DNA from 4 places in the Streptomyces flavusporus genome. Region 4 is predicted to be linked to each of the others. Evidence: riboswitches for the same ligand, from Rfam matches in the RefSeq annotation. Region 4 holds a riboswitch; each other region holds the start of a gene.
What was found. Region 4 has a riboswitch for cyclic di-AMP ahead of ACKTSN_RS24720 (M23 family metallopeptidase). Riboswitches for the same ligand answer to the same signal wherever they lie in the genome.
Positions count from the first base shown of each region.

Region 1: another riboswitch for cyclic di-AMP. It lies ahead of ACKTSN_RS12745 (M23 family metallopeptidase); the one in region 4 lies ahead of ACKTSN_RS24720 (M23 family metallopeptidase).
Region 2: another riboswitch for cyclic di-AMP. It lies ahead of ACKTSN_RS40810 (C40 family peptidase); the one in region 4 lies ahead of ACKTSN_RS24720 (M23 family metallopeptidase).
Region 3: another riboswitch for cyclic di-AMP. It lies ahead of ACKTSN_RS19480 (transglycosylase SLT domain-containing protein); the one in region 4 lies ahead of ACKTSN_RS24720 (M23 family metallopeptidase).

Region 1 is NZ_CP176503.1:2,664,286-2,668,260, reverse strand. Features, by position in the region: gene ACKTSN_RS12755 (M16 family metallopeptidase) at 1-563, shown strand, start outside; gene ACKTSN_RS12750 (M16 family metallopeptidase) at 560-1,948, shown strand; cyclic di-AMP (ydaO/yuaA leader) riboswitch at 2,152-2,316, shown strand; gene ACKTSN_RS12745 (M23 family metallopeptidase) at 2,330-3,094, shown strand; gene ACKTSN_RS12740 (GntR family transcriptional regulator) at 3,283-3,975, shown strand, end outside.
Region 2 is NZ_CP176503.1:8,671,961-8,675,935, forward strand. Features, by position in the region: gene ACKTSN_RS40790 (8-amino-7-oxononanoate synthase) at 1-94, shown strand, start outside; gene ACKTSN_RS40795 (DUF397 domain-containing protein) at 189-413, opposite strand; gene ACKTSN_RS40800 (helix-turn-helix domain-containing protein) at 423-1,280, opposite strand; gene ACKTSN_RS40805 (ATP-binding protein) at 1,493-1,951, shown strand; gene ACKTSN_RS40810 (C40 family peptidase) at 2,109-2,582, opposite strand; cyclic di-AMP (ydaO/yuaA leader) riboswitch at 2,587-2,776, opposite strand; gene ACKTSN_RS40815 (hypothetical protein) at 3,126-3,434, opposite strand; gene ACKTSN_RS40820 (ATP-dependent Clp protease proteolytic subunit) at 3,442-3,975, opposite strand, start outside.
Region 3 is NZ_CP176503.1:4,121,930-4,125,904, forward strand. Features, by position in the region: gene ACKTSN_RS19475 (polyprenyl synthetase family protein) at 1-891, opposite strand, end outside; cyclic di-AMP (ydaO/yuaA leader) riboswitch at 1,568-1,740, shown strand; gene ACKTSN_RS19480 (transglycosylase SLT domain-containing protein) at 1,744-2,229, shown strand; gene ACKTSN_RS19485 (HAD family hydrolase) at 2,241-3,125, opposite strand; gene fahA (fumarylacetoacetase) at 3,412-3,975, shown strand, end outside.
Region 4 is NZ_CP176503.1:5,208,263-5,212,237, reverse strand. Features, by position in the region: gene ACKTSN_RS24725 (PrsW family intramembrane metalloprotease) at 1-665, shown strand, start outside; gene ACKTSN_RS24720 (M23 family metallopeptidase) at 790-1,836, opposite strand; cyclic di-AMP (ydaO/yuaA leader) riboswitch at 1,848-2,005, opposite strand; gene ACKTSN_RS24715 (PP2C family protein-serine/threonine phosphatase) at 2,231-3,430, opposite strand; tRNA gene ACKTSN_RS24710 (tRNA-Met) at 3,605-3,678, opposite strand; gene ACKTSN_RS24705 (GTP cyclohydrolase II) at 3,754-3,975, opposite strand, start outside.

The DNA.
Region 1 (3,975 bases), 2.5 Mb from region 4:
TGGCCGCCTACCGGCTCCCGCACGACGGCACGCGCGCGTGCGACGCGGCCGACCTGGCCCTCACCGTCCTCGGCGGCGGCGAGTCGTCCCGCCTCTACAACCGGCTCGTACGGCGTGACCGTACGGCCGTGGCGGCCGGGTTCGGCCTGCTGCGGCTGGCCGGAGCGCCCTCCCTGGGGTGGCTGGACGTGAAGACCTCCGGTGACGTCGAGGTGCCGGTCATCGAGGCCGCCATCGACGAGGAGCTCGCCCGGTTCGCCGAGGAGGGCCCCACGGCCGAGGAAATGGAGCGCGCCCAGGCCCAGTTGGAGCGCGAGTGGCTGGACCGGCTCGGCACGGTCGCCGGCCGCGCCGACGAACTGTGCCGGTACGCCGTGCTGTTCGGCGACCCGCAGCTCGCCCTGACCGCCGTCCAGCGCGTGCTGGACGTCACGGCCGAAGAGGTCCAGGAGGTCGCCAAGGCCCGCCTGCGCCCCGACAACCGCGCGGTGCTCGTCTACGAGCCGACCGCCGCCGAAGCTGCCGAACCCACCGACGACCACAACGAGGAGGCGGCCCAGTGACCGAGCTCGCCACGATGGAGTTCCACCCCCAGCCCCGGGCGGGCGAGGCCAGGCCGTGGGCCTTCCCGGCGCCCACGCGCGGGACGCTCGACAACGGTCTGACGGTCCTGCGCTGCCACCGCCCCGGTCAGCAGGTCGTCGCCGTCGAGGTGCTCCTGGGCGCGCCCCTGGACGCCGAGCCGACCGGCCTCGACGGCGTCGCCACGATCATGGCGCGGGCCTTCTCCGAGGGCACCGACAAGCACTCCGCCGAGGAGTTCGCCGCCGAGCTGGAGCGCTGCGGCGCCACCCTCGACTCGCACGCCGACCACCCCGGCGTCCGTCTGAGCCTGGAGGTCCCCGCCTCCCGCCTGGCCAAGGCCCTCGGCCTGCTCGCCGACGCCCTCAGGGCGCCCGCATTCGCCGACAGCGAGGTCGAGCGGCTCGTGCGCAACCGCCTCGACGAGATCCCGCACGAGCTGGCCAACCCGTCCCGCCGTGCCGCCAAGGAGCTCTCCAAGGAGCTGTTCCCGGCGACCTCGCGCATGTCGCGGCCGCGCCAGGGCACCGAGGAGACGGTCGCCGCCATCGACTCCGCGGCCGTACGTGCCTTCTACGAGAAGCACGTCCGGCCCGCCACGGCCAGCGCAGTCGTCGTCGGCGACCTCACCGGCGTCGACCTCGACGCGCTGCTCGGTGACACCCTGGGCACCTGGACCGGATCCCCGGCCCAGCCGCGCCCCGTGCCGCCGGTGACCGCCGACGACATCGGCCGGGTCGTCATCGTGGACCGCCCCGGCGCCGTGCAGACCCAGCTGCTGATCGGCCGCGTCGGCTCCGACCGGCACGACCGCGTGTGGCCTGCCCAGGTGCTCGGCACGTACTGCCTGGGCGGCACCCTCACCTCCCGCCTGGACCGTGTCCTGCGCGAGGAGAAGGGCTACACCTACGGCGTGCGCGCGTTCGGCCAGGTGCTGCGCTCGGCGCCCGACGGCAGCGGCGCCGCGATGCTCGCCATCAGCGGCTCCGTCGACACGCCGAACACCGGTCCCGCCCTGCAGGACCTCTGGACGGTGCTGCGCACGCTCGCCGAACAGGGTCTGACCGATCCCGAGCGGGACGTCGCCGTACAGAACCTCGTCGGGGTGGCGCCGCTCAAGTACGAGACCGCGGCGGCCGTCGCTAGCACGCTGGCCGACCAGGTCGAGCAGCATCTGCCCGACGACTACCAGGCGACGCTGTACCAGCAGCTCGCCGCGACGGGCACCGTCGAGGCCACCGCGGCGGTCGTCAACGCCTTCCCGGTGGACCGTCTCGTGACCGTCCTCGTCGGCGATGCGGCGCAGATCAAGGAGCCTGTCGCGGCCCTCGGAATCGGCGAAGTCACCGTCGTCACGGCCGAGTAGAAGGCCTGACAGCGGCACGCGCGCGTAGGGGCCCTGGTGACGAAAGAGTCACCAGGGCCCCTTTATGTCCCAATTGAGGGAGAGGTTGCCTGTCTGACCTGTGGCATGCGCTACAAAAGCCGTGTTCCGTTTGGGGATTGAAAGATGCCCCGTTTAGCGTCTTCCGGGCTGTCCGTCAGGCAGTGCGCCGCGCCCGCGGCACCGGACAGTCATCGCCGAGTCCCCGAACGGCGCGAGCCAGGGGAGCCGGGGACCCAACGATGCAGTCCCTGGGGTGAATCGGACGCCCGCGCGCAGCGAGGGGGTCCGTAGGAGACCTTCCTGCTCCGAACCCGTCAGCTAACCCGGTAGGCGAGAAGGAAGGAAAGGACCAGCCACTTCATGGCGTTCACCCGCGCCACCGGGAAGCATCGTCGTCCCAGCCGGATGCAGCGCACGACCGCCCGCGCCGCGGGCGTCGCCGCGCTCACCACCACCGGCGTCGTCGGCACTCTGGCCGCCCCCGCGCTCGCCGCCGAGCCGGCGCTCGAGGAGACCGGCCTGCTGCCGGTCGTCACCATCGGCGACTCGGTCGCCGACCAGATCGATGCCCAGGCGGCCGCCCAGCGACAGGCCGCCGAGGAGGCCGCCGCCGAGAAGGCGGCCGAAGCGGCCGCCGAGAAGCGCGCGGAGGAGCGGGCCAAGGAGGCGCGCGAGGCCAAGGAGCGGGCCGCGCGTGAGGCCGAGCGCAAGCGTCTCAACACCTATGTGCTGCCGATCACCAGCTCCTATGTCTCCACCGGCTACCAGTCCGGCGGCTCCCTGTGGTCCTCCGGCAGCCACACCGGTGTCGACTTCCACGCCGCGAGCGGCACGCCCGTCCACGCGGTCGGCTCCGGCACTGTCGTCGAGGCCGGCTGGGGCGGGGCGTACGGCAATCAAGTCGTGATCAAGATGAACGACGGTACGTACACCCAGTACGGCCACCTGTCGTCCATCGCCGTCTCGGTCGGCCAGACGGTCACCCCGGGACAGCAGATCGCCCTCTCCGGCGCCACCGGCAACGTCACCGGAGCACACCTGCACTTCGAGGCCCGTACGACCGCCGAGTACGGCTCGGACATCGCCCCCCTGGCCTACCTCCGCTCGCACGGTGTGAACGTCTGACGACAGGCGGCTGCGCTGCCCGAAGCCCTGGCTCCCCGAGCCGGGGCTTTCGGCGTTTCAGGGGTCTGTTTGTCCAAAAAATATCCATGGATTCCGGCCCGCCATCGGAAATTCCGGCTCTTTGCAATAGAGTCACTGAACACACGTCAATCGTCGACGTTTCACGGGGATTAAGGCGGAGGTCGGTCATGCGTATTCCGGCGCACTCGGTGTGCACGGCGATCCGGGACGACATCGTCGCGGGTGTCTACGAGCGTGGCGGCCGGCTCACCGAGGAACTCCTCGCGCGCCGCTACGGCGTCTCGCGCGTCCCCGTCCGGGAGGCCCTGCGCACCCTGGAGGCGGAGGGCTTCGTGGTGACCCGGCGGCACGCGGGCGCGTGCGTCGCGGAGCCCACCGAGCAGGAGGCCTCCGACCTGCTGGAGATGCGCATGCTGCTGGAGCCGCTCGGCGCCGCCCGGGCCGCCCAGCGGCGCACCGAGGCCCACCTGAAGGTCCTGCGCGGTCTCGTCCGGCTGGGCCAGGAGCGGGCGAAGAGGGGCAACAGCGAGGATCTGCGCTCGTTGGGCGGCTGGTTCCACGAGACGCTCGCCCAGGCCTCCGGAAGCCCCGCGCTGATCGCGATGCTGACCCAGCTGCGGCACAAGATCGCCTGGATGTACGCCGTGGAGGCGCCGGCCAGCCCCGTGGAGTCCTGGACGGAGCACGGCGCGATCGTGGACGCCGTGGCGCGCGGCGACGGCGAGCGCGCGCGGGCCATCACGGCCCTGCACACCGAACGCGCGACCGCCGCGCACCGGCTCCGGTTCGCCGGCGGCCAGGATCGCACCGACCGTGTGAGGACTTCGCAACACCCCGTAAACATGTCCAGCCTTCGGCAT
Region 2 (3,975 bases), 3.5 Mb from region 4:
CGGCATCTCCCGGCTGCGGCTGACGGCCCGCGCGGACCTCTCCGGGGACCAGATCGAACGCGCTGTACGTGTGATCGGCGAAACGCGACCATGAGTCGGCGTACCACGGCCGTGCATCACGCGATGCGGACCTGATCAGATTCGATCAGGAGGTGACGCTGGTCGGGGTGGTCAGGGATCGGTGCGCCTCACCGGAACGAGGCCGTGAATCCCGCCCAGCTCTCGGGAGAGAAGAGCAGCGCGGGTCCGGCCGGGTCCTTGGAGTCGCGCACGGCGAGCAGTCCGGCCCCCGGGCCGTGGTCCGGCCGGGCCGTCTCCACACAGTTGTTCGCTCCGGTGCTGTAACTGCTGCGCAGCCAGTGCACACCGAGCAGTCGAGTGCTGGAAGGTACGTTCCGAGGCAGTGCGGTCATGGTGCCTCCTTACGCGCCGTCACCTATCCCGGCGATGTAGTCCAACGAGTCCTCGGGCGAAAGGGCATGGAACTGAAGGACGTTGAAGGCCTCGGTGTAGGCCTCTACGTCTTCTTTCCGCTCGAGGTAGAGGCTACTCGTCAAGTGGTCGAGAACAACCACATCCAGATCAGAAGTGCTCGGAAATGAGAAGACAACGAAAGGTCCGGTGATGCCGATGTGGGCTCCGGCCGCGAACGGCAACACCTGGAGTCGCACTTGGGGCAGCCGGGCCGCCTCCACCAGCCGCTCCAGCTGCCGGGCCATGACATCCGGTCCGCCGACCTCCCGGCGCAGCACCGTCTCGTCCAGTACGGCGCTCAGCGCCAGGGGTGGCTGCGAACGCAGCACGTCCTGCCGGGCCAGGCGTACCTCCACCAGGGCGTCGAGCCGGTCCTCGTCCAGGCCCTCCACCGCGGCCCGGGTCACCGCACGCGCGTACTCGGGCGTCTGGAGCAGCCCGGGGACGACGGAGGTCTCCAGTGTGCGCATCGCGCTCGCCTGGGACTCCAGGCTGATGAAGTCCCGGTAGGTGGGCGGCAGCACCCCGCGGTAGGCGTGCCACCAGTGGTCCCGGCCGTGGCCGCCGGAGTCCGCCAACGTCATGAGCACTTCGCGGAGTTGGGAGTCCGTCACCCGGTAGGCATCCAGGAGTAACCGCACGTCGGCCGGTTTCACCCCGCTCGCGCCGGTCTCGACCCGGCTCACCTTCGACTGGTGCCAGCCCACGAGCCGGGCCGCCTCGCCGCTCGTGAGGCCGGCGCGGCTGCGCAGTGTGCGCAATTCGGCACCAAGTTTCCGACGGCGCACCGCGGGGCCGTGCTGCATGGGAGACTCCTTACTCCTTCTGAGCCGCCCAAATACGGTCTGCCGTCGCAGAGTTCACCGCTTCGAGCGACAGATATATGCATATCTTGGTGGATCGCCACTGTGACCGGCGCGGTAGTGGCAGTCTGGCGACGAAGCACCAGTCCGGGACCGTACTCGAACCATCCGCTCCGTGTCGGACTGCGGTCCCGTGGGAAAGGGACGACCTCGCCATGGCAGACCATCTGGAAGCATCCGTCACTCTGCCGAGCGATCCAGCCTCGGTCTCCGCGGCTCGCGGCTACGTGGTCAGCACCCTCGCGGAGTGGGGCCTGGCGCCGGACAGTGAGGTGGCCGACACCATCCGGCTCATCGTCTCCGAACTCGCCACCAACGCCGTACAGCACACCTTCGGCCAGTCACCCACCTTCACGGTGGACATCGAACTCGACCGCGACGAACAGCTGCGCATCGGCGTGACCGACAGTCACCCGCGCTTCCCCAAGCGGTTGCCGGCCGCCGTTCAGCAGGACAACGGCCGCGGCATGGTCATCATCCGCTGGCTGACCAACGAGTGCGGGGGGCGGCTGCGGGTGCGTCCCACCCGCGAGGGCGGCAAGACGGTCTCCGTCGAACTGCCGTGGACCGTTCCCGCGCGGCCGGTGCCGGCGGCGGGGCCGCAGGAGCCGTAGGGCGCGTCCACCAGGCAGCGCAGTGCGCCGCCCGTGCCCGGGTGCGTCATGGACGGCGCGGGCGGTCCCGGCCCTGCTCCAGGTGCAGGGCGGGCCGGGGCGCACGGGCGGGGCGGTGGCGATGCGTCAGGGCACCGCCGCCACCGCGCCCCAGGGGTCAGGAGACCCGGCCGTACCAGACGCTCCTCGTCCAGATCTTCTGCAGCCTGACCACGTCCCCGGTCTTCGGAGCGTGCCAGATCTTCCCCTTTCCGGCGTAGATCCCGACGTGGTAGACGCTGGACCCCGAGTGGAAGAACACGAGATCGCCGGCCTTGCGGTTCTTGGCCGAGATGTGGCGGGTCTTGTTGTACTGCTGGGCAGCCGTACGAGGCAGCTTCTTGCCGGCCTTCTTGTACGAGTACAGCGTGAGCCCGGAGCAGTCGAACCTGCGCGGCCCGGTGGCGCCCCACGCGTACGGGGAGCCCTTCTTCGACGCCGCGATCTGCAGCGCCTTGTGCGCCGGCGAGGCGGCAGCGGCCTCGGAGGCGACACCCGGAACCACGACGGAGCCGCCCACCGCGGCCAGGGTGAGGGCCGAGGCCGTACCGGCCCGGGCCATGAGTGACGGGACACGATTGAGCGCTGTCATTGCGCAACCCTTCGTCAGCCGCCTGTGAAGGATGACCTGTCGGATTCGGGCTGGCGAAGTGGCCCGGCCGCGTCATCGCGGCTTCACCCCAAGGGCTGCTCGGAACATGCGCTCCGGCGACCCGTCGTGCCTGGGTCCTCCACTCCTGCCGATCCACTCCTGTCGACCCGTCATCCGGGCGGCGGCAGGACTCGGCGTCCGCCCGGATCGCCCCGCCGCCGCGGCGGGGTCTTGTCGTCGTCACGGATCTTGACTCACGAATGTCCGAAAATCCCAACGGAACCGGGGTTTGTGTTGTTACTCACCACTCACCCGTTCGGGTGGACAGCCTGCTGTTCGAGCGGATGTCAAGGGTGCTGCGAGCCCCCGGACCAGCGCTGGAATGCTCTATTCCGCCCCGGAGGCATGTCTGTTGCGCAAGTGCAGCGGCTCCAAAAAAGTATGCTCGGATACTCCGGGCGGGGGTACGCCTTTTGGTCCGTTTCAACTCCGGCCCGGAGACGGCATCTTGAGGGTTGACGAGCCGGGCCGACTGGGGGTGCGTCAACTGTCGGAGCGCGGTGGAACGATGACCCGCGCCGTGCGGCGTTCGCCGTCCAGGACGCGCAGCGCCCGCGCGAGGGTCGGGGCGTGCAGCTCGGTCTCGCCCCGCTGGTGCATCAGTGCGAGCGCGTCGCGCAGTTCGACGGCCTTGCGCACCAGCGCCTGGGCGGCGCGCAGTCCACGGTAGGTGTCCCCTTCGTGGGCCGGATTGATCCGGCCGAGCAGGTCCACCACGTCCAGGTAACGGTCGATCACCTCGCCCTCGGCGCGGGTCAGTGCGGGCAGCGGCGGAAGTTCCGGTGGCAGCATCCGCGGCTCACTTCGCGCCGGACGCGGTGCGCGAGGCCTTGCGGCTGGGGATGATCCGGTCGATCAGGCCGTACTCCAGCGCCTCCTGGGCGGTGAGGATCTTGTCCCGCTCGATGTCCGCGCCGACCTGCTCCGGAGTCCGCCCCGTGTGCCGTACGAGCATCTCCTCCAGGCGGGCCCGGACGCGGGCCAACTCCTCGGCCTGGATGGCGAGATCGCTGGCCTGTCCCTCGATCGGCTCGGGCAGGCTCGGCTGACGGACCGCCACCCGGGCGCCGGGCAGCGCGTATCGCTTGCCCGGCGTGCCGGCGGCCAGCAGGACCGCGGCGGACGATCCGGCCTGCCCGAGGCAGATCGTCTCCACGTCGCAGCCCACGAACCGCATCGTGTCGTACACGGCCGACATGGCGCTGAACGAGCCGCCGGGGGAGTTGATGTACAGCGAGATGTCCCGGTCCGGGTCCTGGTACTCGAGGTGCATGAACTGCGCCATCACGTCGTTCGCCGACGTGTCGTCGATCGGCGTCCCGAGGAAGACGAT
Region 3 (3,975 bases), 1.1 Mb from region 4:
CGCCTGCTCCAGCGCGGGGTGCGCGCGCAGCGCGGCCAGCGCCTGCGCATGCCGGGCGTCGTCCGTCAGGTCGGAGTCCAGCAGCTCGCACAGGGCGATGTCCTCGGCCAGCCCCAGCCGGGCCGCGCGCTCGCGCAGCCGCAGCACGGGCAGGGTCGCGATGCCCTCCCGCAGATCCGTCCCCGGCGTCTTCCCGGACTCGTGGGAGTCGGACGCGATGTCCAGCACGTCGTCGGCGAGCTGGAAGGCGACGCCCAGCCGTTCGCCGTACTGCGTCAGGACGTTCACGAGCGACTCGTCGGCGCCCGACATCATCGCGCCGAAGCGGCACGAGACCGCCACCAGCGACCCCGTCTTGCCGGCCAGTACGTCCAGGTAGTGCTCGACCGGGTCGCGCCCGTCCGACGGCCCGGCCGTCTCCAGGATCTGACCGGTGACCAGCCGTTCGAACGCCTCCGCCTGCACCCGCACGGCCTCCGGACCGAGGTCGGCCAGGATGTGCGAGGCACGGGCGAAGAGGAAGTCGCCGGTGAGGACCGCGACCGAGTTGCCCCAGCGGGCGTTCGCGCTCGGTACCCCGCGCCGTACCTCCGCCTCGTCCATCACGTCGTCGTGGTACAGCGTCGCGAGGTGGGTCAGCTCCACGACCACGGCCGAGGGCACGACCCCGGGCGCGTACGGGTCACCGAACTGCGCGGCGAGCATCACCAGCAGCGGGCGGAACCGCTTGCCCCCGGCCCGCACCAGGTGCTGCGCGGCCTCCGTGATGAACGGGACCTCGCTCTTGGTTGCTTCGAGCAACCCTTCCTCGACAGCCGCCAATCCGGCCTGGACATCGGCTTCCAGAGCCTGGTCCCGCACGCTCAGCCCGAACGGCCCGACGACGGTCACGAGGGGTCTCCTGTCTGCTGGTGTCTACCGGCGGTTACGCGGTTTGTCGATACGTCGCTGCCTTCACTCAAGTCAGCGTATCCGGTCACGTTTCGATCACCGAGGGCGCCCGGGGTTACAGGCCGGGCTGTATCGGATCACGAACGGTATGTTTTCGATCAGTTGATACGAGCAATTATTTATCGACTTAAGCCGAATAGGTGAGCTTTGCCCCTTGTCGCCCTCACCGCGCCGTCTCGCCTCCGGCCATTCGGGCGACCTCGACACCCATGCGTACGTCCTTACACCCTTCCCCTGCGAGATGACCCTGACCTCCAATGGGGTGATTTGCGCAGAAGGTGGAAAGGCCCCCTTCCACTGCACTTGGGAGAAGCGCATCCCATACACGGCTGACTGATAGGCACTTGAACCCATTGCCCGATTTGCCACTCTTGCACCCACGCGTGACGTGACTCACCTTCACCTGTCCACAGGTTTCACACAGCCGGCGGCCATCCGGCTTTCCCGGCTTGCGAGTTGAGCCTTGACAGATGCAAAGGATCAAGCTGACAAAACACCCAGATGAAGATCAAACAGCATGTTGCGTGAACCCGCTACTTGTTTCCGACATGTGCTCTCGCATACGTTCCGGGCCAGTCGGGCGGACGCCGAATCCTGCCGCCGCCCGGTACCACCGATGACGAGACCACTCACGCACGGCAGGAGCGGGGGACCCAGGTAAGTCGCCGCGCCGGACGTCGTACGACGCACCGGAACGGCTTGGGGTGAAGTTGCGCTCGCAAGGGCGCGGCCGGGCACCTCCCAGCCCGAACCCGACAGCTCACCTCGCAGGCGAAGGAGAGGAACAAGCCCATGCCTGCAAACGGTCAGCCCCGCACTCGCACCGCCCGCATAGCCCGCAAGCTCGTGGTCGCCGGCACCGGCGCGGCCGTGCTCGCCCTGCCGCTCATCGGTGCGAGCACCGCATCGGCCGCCACCCCCGCCGCGGTGACCGCGAAGACCGCCACCACGGCGTACTCCGACAACCTCGACGGCTGGATCCGCGAGTCGCTCGCCATCATGGCGCAGCACGGAATCCCGGGCTCCTACAACGGCATCTACCGCAACGTCATGCGCGAGTCGTCCGGCAACCCGGCCGCCATCAACAACTGGGACTCCAACGCGGCCAAGGGCACCCCGTCCAAGGGCCTGCTCCAGGTCATCGACCCGACCTTCGCCGCGTACCACGTGCCCGGCACGGCCTACGACCCGTTCGACCCGGTCGCCAACATCACCGCCGCCTGCAACTACGCGGCCGACCGCTACGGCTCGATCGACAACGTCTTCGGCGCCTACTGATCCCTTCGCGCCTACTGAATCTTCGCACCCACCGAGGGCCTGCGCCCGCCGAGCCGCTGCGGGCGCCGGCCCTCGGTGAGGAGCCGTTCGAGGACGACGGCGATGCCGTCGTCCTCGTTCGAGAGGGTGATCTCGTCGGCCACCGCCTTCAGTTCGGGGTGCGCGTTGGCCATGGCGACGCCATGGGCGGCCCAGTCGAACATCGGGATGTCGTTGGGCATGTCACCGAAGGCGATGGTGTCCTCGGGGCGCAGCCCCAGATGCCGGGCCGCCAGCGCCAACCCCGTCGCCTTGGTGATGCCGGACGGCTGAAGCTCGACCGTCCCAGGCCCCGACATGGTGACCGTCGCGAGCGAACCCACCACCGAGCGGGCCACCGACGCCAACTCGTCGTCGGACAGAGCGGGATGACGCAGCAGCACCTTGCTGATGGGCTCGCACCACAGGTCGTCACGCCGGCCGACCCGTACCGCCGGCAACGTCGGGCGCGGCATCCGATACCCCGGCTCGATGAGCGTCAGGCCATCGACGCCGTCCTGGTCGACGGCCGCATACACCGTGCCGACCTCCGCCTCGATCTTGCCGAGCGCGGTCTCGGCCAGTTCCCGGTCCAGGGTGACCGACCACAGCAGACGGTCCACGCCGACGTCGTACAACTGCGCGCCCTGCCCGCACACCGCGAGCCCCACGCCGCCCAGGAACTTCAGCAGCGGCCGCACCCTGGGCGCGGGCCGGCCCGTCACCACCAGATACCGGGCACCGGCCGCCGAGACCCGCGCGAGCGCGGTGAGCGACCGGTCGGAGACCGTGTCGTCGCCGCGCAGCAGCGTTCCGTCCAGGTCGGTGGCGATGAGGGCGTACGCGGCGCGCTCGGCATATGCGATGGGTGCGGCCATGATCAGAGAATACGGACACCACACCCACGCCGTTCATCCCCAACTCCCTTCCAATCCTCCGCTTTTCAGTGGTCCGGCCCCTCGGTGCCGGCCGTCGGGCGGGTGAAGGCGCGTTGCGGACAGCGGGTCACGGACAGCGGGATGAGGTCAGGGGTATACACGACTCCTCCATTCCGGACATTACGGACTCTTTGTGCGCTTAAGTCACTGCCCAAGACGGCCGCCGCAGCCGTAACGTGTGCCGCGACCGCATGGACCGTACGTACGAAAGTGAGGCAGCACCCCGATGCCCCCCTTCGATGTCCCCGAGGGCGACCCCTTCGGTCCGCACAACCTTCCGTACGGCGTTTTCTCACCCGCCGGGTCCACCGAACGCACCGTCGGCGTCCGCCTCGGCGACCACGTCCTCGACGCCGGCGCGGCAGCACTGGCACTCGGCTCCCCGTATGCCGCCCTGCTGGCCCGGCCCACCCTGAACCCACTGCTCGCCGCCGGCCGCACCGCCTGGTCGGACGTCCGGCGGGCGCTGACCGCCTGGGTGACGGTGCCGTCCCACCGCGAAACCCTCGCGCCCCTGATGCACCCCCTCTCCTCGGTGACCCTGCACCTGCCCTTCGAGGTCGCGGACTACGTGGACTTCTACGCCTCCGAGAACCATGCCCGGAACGTCGGCCAGATCTTCCGCCCCGACGCCGCTGACTCACTCACCCCCAACTGGAAGCATCTGCCGATCGGTTACCACGGCCGCTCCGGCACGGTCATCGTCTCCGGCACAGATGTCATCCGCCCCTCCGGCCAACGCAAGGCCCCGACCGACCCCGCGCCCGTCTTCGGGCCGTCCGTCCGCCTG
Region 4 (3,975 bases):
TCTTCACCGTCCTCACGGGCATCGGCTTCGGCATCGCGGCGCTCGCCGGGCAGCGCCAGCATCTGCGGCGCGTTCTGATGCCGCTGTCCGGGCTGCTGCTCGCGATGGGCATGCACGCGTTCTGGAACGGCTCGGCGACCTTCGGCAACTTCGGATTCTTCGCGGTGTACGGCGGGTTCATGGTGCCCACGTTCGGACTGCTGACCTGGTTGGTGATCTGGACCCGGCAGCGGGAGCTGCGGACCGTGCGCGAGGAACTGCCGGCCTATGTCGCCGCCGGCTGGCTGGCACCGGCCATGCCGTTCGCGCTGGGCTCGATGCGGGCGCGCCGGCTGGCCAGGGAGTACGCCGGGCACCACCTGGGGAAGCCGGCCGCGCGGGCGGTGGCGCAGTACGAGGCGTACGCGACGTCGCTGGCGTTCCTACGGCATCGCGGGCGCCGGGGCCGGGCCGGCGCGGACTTCGTCGTACGGGAAGGCGAACTGCTGTGGGAGCTGTGGCGCCGACGGGAGGTGGCGCGGCCGGCGCTGGAGTATGCGGCGCGGGTCACGGCTCCGCCGGTACCGGTGGCTGTGCCGCCCTGGCCGATGACGGCACCGTATCCCGCATACCAGCCGTATCCCCAGTACCAACGGCATCCCGCGTACAACCCGTACCAGTCGTAGCGGCGCGCCGAGCGATCGGCGCCATGAGGTCCCGGCAACAGCCGTTCCGCACACACCGCGAACCGGCAGCCCTGACGTCGGGGGGGTTGCCGTCAGGACCGCCGGGGTTCGAAAGGAGCGGCTGTCAGGGGTTGAGGCCCTTGCTCTGCAGCCAGGCCAGCGGGTCGATGCCGCTGCCCGCACCGTCGGGGTGCACCTCGAGGTGCAGGTGAGCCCCGGTGACGTTGCCCGTGGCGCCCACGCGCCCGATGACCTCGCCCGTGGTGACCTTCTGGCCGACGCTGACGTTGATGGACGACTGGTGGGCGTACCAGATCTCGGTGCCGTCGTCGAGGGTGAGGACGGTCTTGTAGCCGTACGACCCGTTCCAGCCGGCCTCGGTGATCGTGCCGCTGTGCACGGCCTTGAGCGGCGTGCCCGTCGGCGCGGCGAAGTCGAGGCCGGTGTGGTAGCCGGAGGACCACAGGGCACCGGCCTGACCGAAGCTCGAGGTGATGGTGTACGAGGAGGTGGGCAGCGCGTACTGCTTGGCCAGCTGGGCGAGGCGCTCGGCCTCGGCCTTCTGGCGGGCCTCCTCCTCGGCCTTCGCCTTCGCGGCGGCGGCCTTGGCCTCGGCCTCCTTCTCGGCCTTGGCGGCGGCTTCGGCGGCGGCCTTCTCGGCGGCGGCCTTGGCGGCGGTGGCGGCCTTGGTGTCGACCTGGTCCTGCTGCTGTTCGGCCTGGGCGATGATGCGGGTGCGCAGCGCCTCACCGGCGTCGGTGGTGCCCTGGGCGGTGTCCGCGGTGGTCACGCCGAGGCCGCTGAGCGGAGCGGTGGCGGTCTCGGCGGAGGTGTCGGAGTCGGCGGAGTCGTCGGAGATCAGCGCGCCCACGGCCGGCAGGTCGGGCATCGAGATCGACACCGGCGGCTTGCCGGTCTGCGCGCTGGCCATGCCGCCCGCGCCGACCGCGGCTATGACGCCGACGCCGAGAACCGTGGAGCTGCGGGCGAGTCCACCGCCGCGCTGCTTGGAGACGCGATGCCGGCCGCGTACGGGGCGGAGGGACTCCGCGGTGGGGTTCCACTCCTCCCAGGGACCCTCGTCGGTGCGCTGCCCGCCGTAGACGACGGTGTCGCCGGAGCGCTGGGGCGGCACGAAGGGGGCTTCTGGGGCAGGCCGGTTGGACGCCACGTAGGCGTACTCCTTTCCTTCCTTCTCGCCTACCGGGTTAGCTGACGGGTTCGGAGCAGGAAGGTCTCCTACGCGCGTAAATCAGCCGTGCTACCACGGCGACTTACGCCCGATTCACCCCAAGTTGGTGGTTCCCCGGTTCCCTTACGGGATTCGGCGCGTGCGCACGGAGCCGACTCTTGTGACGGCTGGGACGACCGCGCTGCGTTATCGGACGTTAATAGAAGCGGGGCGTGAATTCCAAGCGGTTCCACTTGATCTTTAACGATTTCCGGCCGGACGTACAGGCCCATGAACGGCGAAAATCGGGCGAGTTGACCACGCTTCAAAGGCGTCACAGTTTCTGACTGTATGTCAGTTGTTATGCGGAGGGCGTTCGCCCGATCACGTCCGGTTACGGTCGTCGTACGGCGAGCAGAGCCATGTCGTCGGTCATCCCGCCCCCGGAGTGCCGACGCACTTCTTCGGCCAGAGCGCCGAGCAGCTCGCCGGGTCCGCGGAAGGTGCGGCCCGCCAGTCGCCCCGCGGGGTCGTAGAACCTGCCGTGCGCGTCGCGGGCCTCGGACAGGCCGTCGGTGTGCAGCAACAGCATCGCCCCGTCCGGAAAACGGGACTCCTCCACACGGGCCGGCCAGGCGCCCAGATCGCCCATGCCGAGCGGTAGCGCGGGTTCGCGGGCGGGCAGCGGACGTACGGCGCCATCGGCACACAGCAGCAGCGGCGGCGGATGACCGCGGTTGAGGATCCGTACGACCCCGTCACCGGGCGGCAGCTCGGCGAGTACGGCGGTGGCGAACCCCTCGGTGGCCTCGACGCCGTCGCGCCGCGCGGCCTCGCGCGTCAGCGCCCGCTCCAGCCGCTCGGCGACCCCCTGAAGCGTCGCCTCCTGCTCGGCGGCCTCCCGGAACGCCCCGATGACCACGGCGACGGCCCCCACCGCGCCCATCCCCTTGCCCCGTACGTCGCCCACGACGAGCCGTACGCCGTGCGGGCTGTCCTGCACCGCGTACAGGTCGCCGCCGATGAAGGCGTCCGCCTGGGCCGCCTCGTAGCGTGCCGCGATGTCGAAGCCGCCGATCCGCCCGAGGGGTTCGGGCAGCACCGCGCGTTGGGCGGCCTCGGCGATCTTCCACGCCGAGTCGAGCCGGGCGTGGCTGCGGCGTACCAGCGCATTGATGAGCACGGCCAGCACGGCGACCGTCGTCACGGTGACGAGCTCGGTGAGCGCGTCGACGCGCAACGCCGTGCCGTACCGGATGTGCAGCCCGAGCGCGACGGTGACGGACGCGATGCCGGTGAGGATCGTGGCCCGCCGGGACAGCAGCGGGGCGGCGACCAGGGGTGCGGCGGTGAACAGGGGGGCCGCGGTGTAGGGGCGGGGTGTGACGTAGTCGTAGACGCCGCCGGTGACGAGCAGCAGCGCGGGCAGCGCCCGGACGAAGGTGCGCGCGTACGAGATCCGCCGCGCCTCGCTCCGGCCGGCCTGCAGGCGCGCGGCCTCACCGCCGAGCCCGTGGCCAGGGACCGTCTCCTCAGGCAACCGCCCGCCCCCTCGGGCGTACGGCGCCTCTCCTTCAGCCTCCGCAGGCCGCACCCTCGTCTCCCGCCACGCACGTCCACGCACCGCCTCGTCCGTCCAGGTTTTCCGGAGCGGGGGCGGGGGGCGAGCCGGATGGACCGACCGGATGACATGCCGGTAACCCTCGGTCATGTCCGGTAACGCCTGAGGCCGGAATCCATGAACTGGATTCCGGCCTCAGACCTTCAGTAGCGGGGACAGGATTTGAACCTGCGACCTCTGGGTTATGAGCCCAGCGAGCTACCGAGCTGCTCCACCCCGCGTCGGTATGACACCAGTGTACGCCATCCGCGGGGCCGGTCGCGCCAGGGTTTGTGTCCGCCCGGCGACCCTCCCGCTCAGCCCGCGTTCAGCTCCGTCAGCTGACCGAGCGGCAGGGTGTGCTGCGTCTGCAGGACCTTGGCGCGCAGGTAGCGGACGTTGTGGGCGGTGGTGAAGACGCCCGTCGGGATACGGTCGCGGACCGTGAGGCCCAGCGTGCGCAGCTGGTCGGCCTTGTCGGGGTTGTTGGACAGCAGGTCCAGGTCCGTGACGGACAGGGCCTGGAGCATCTGGGCCGC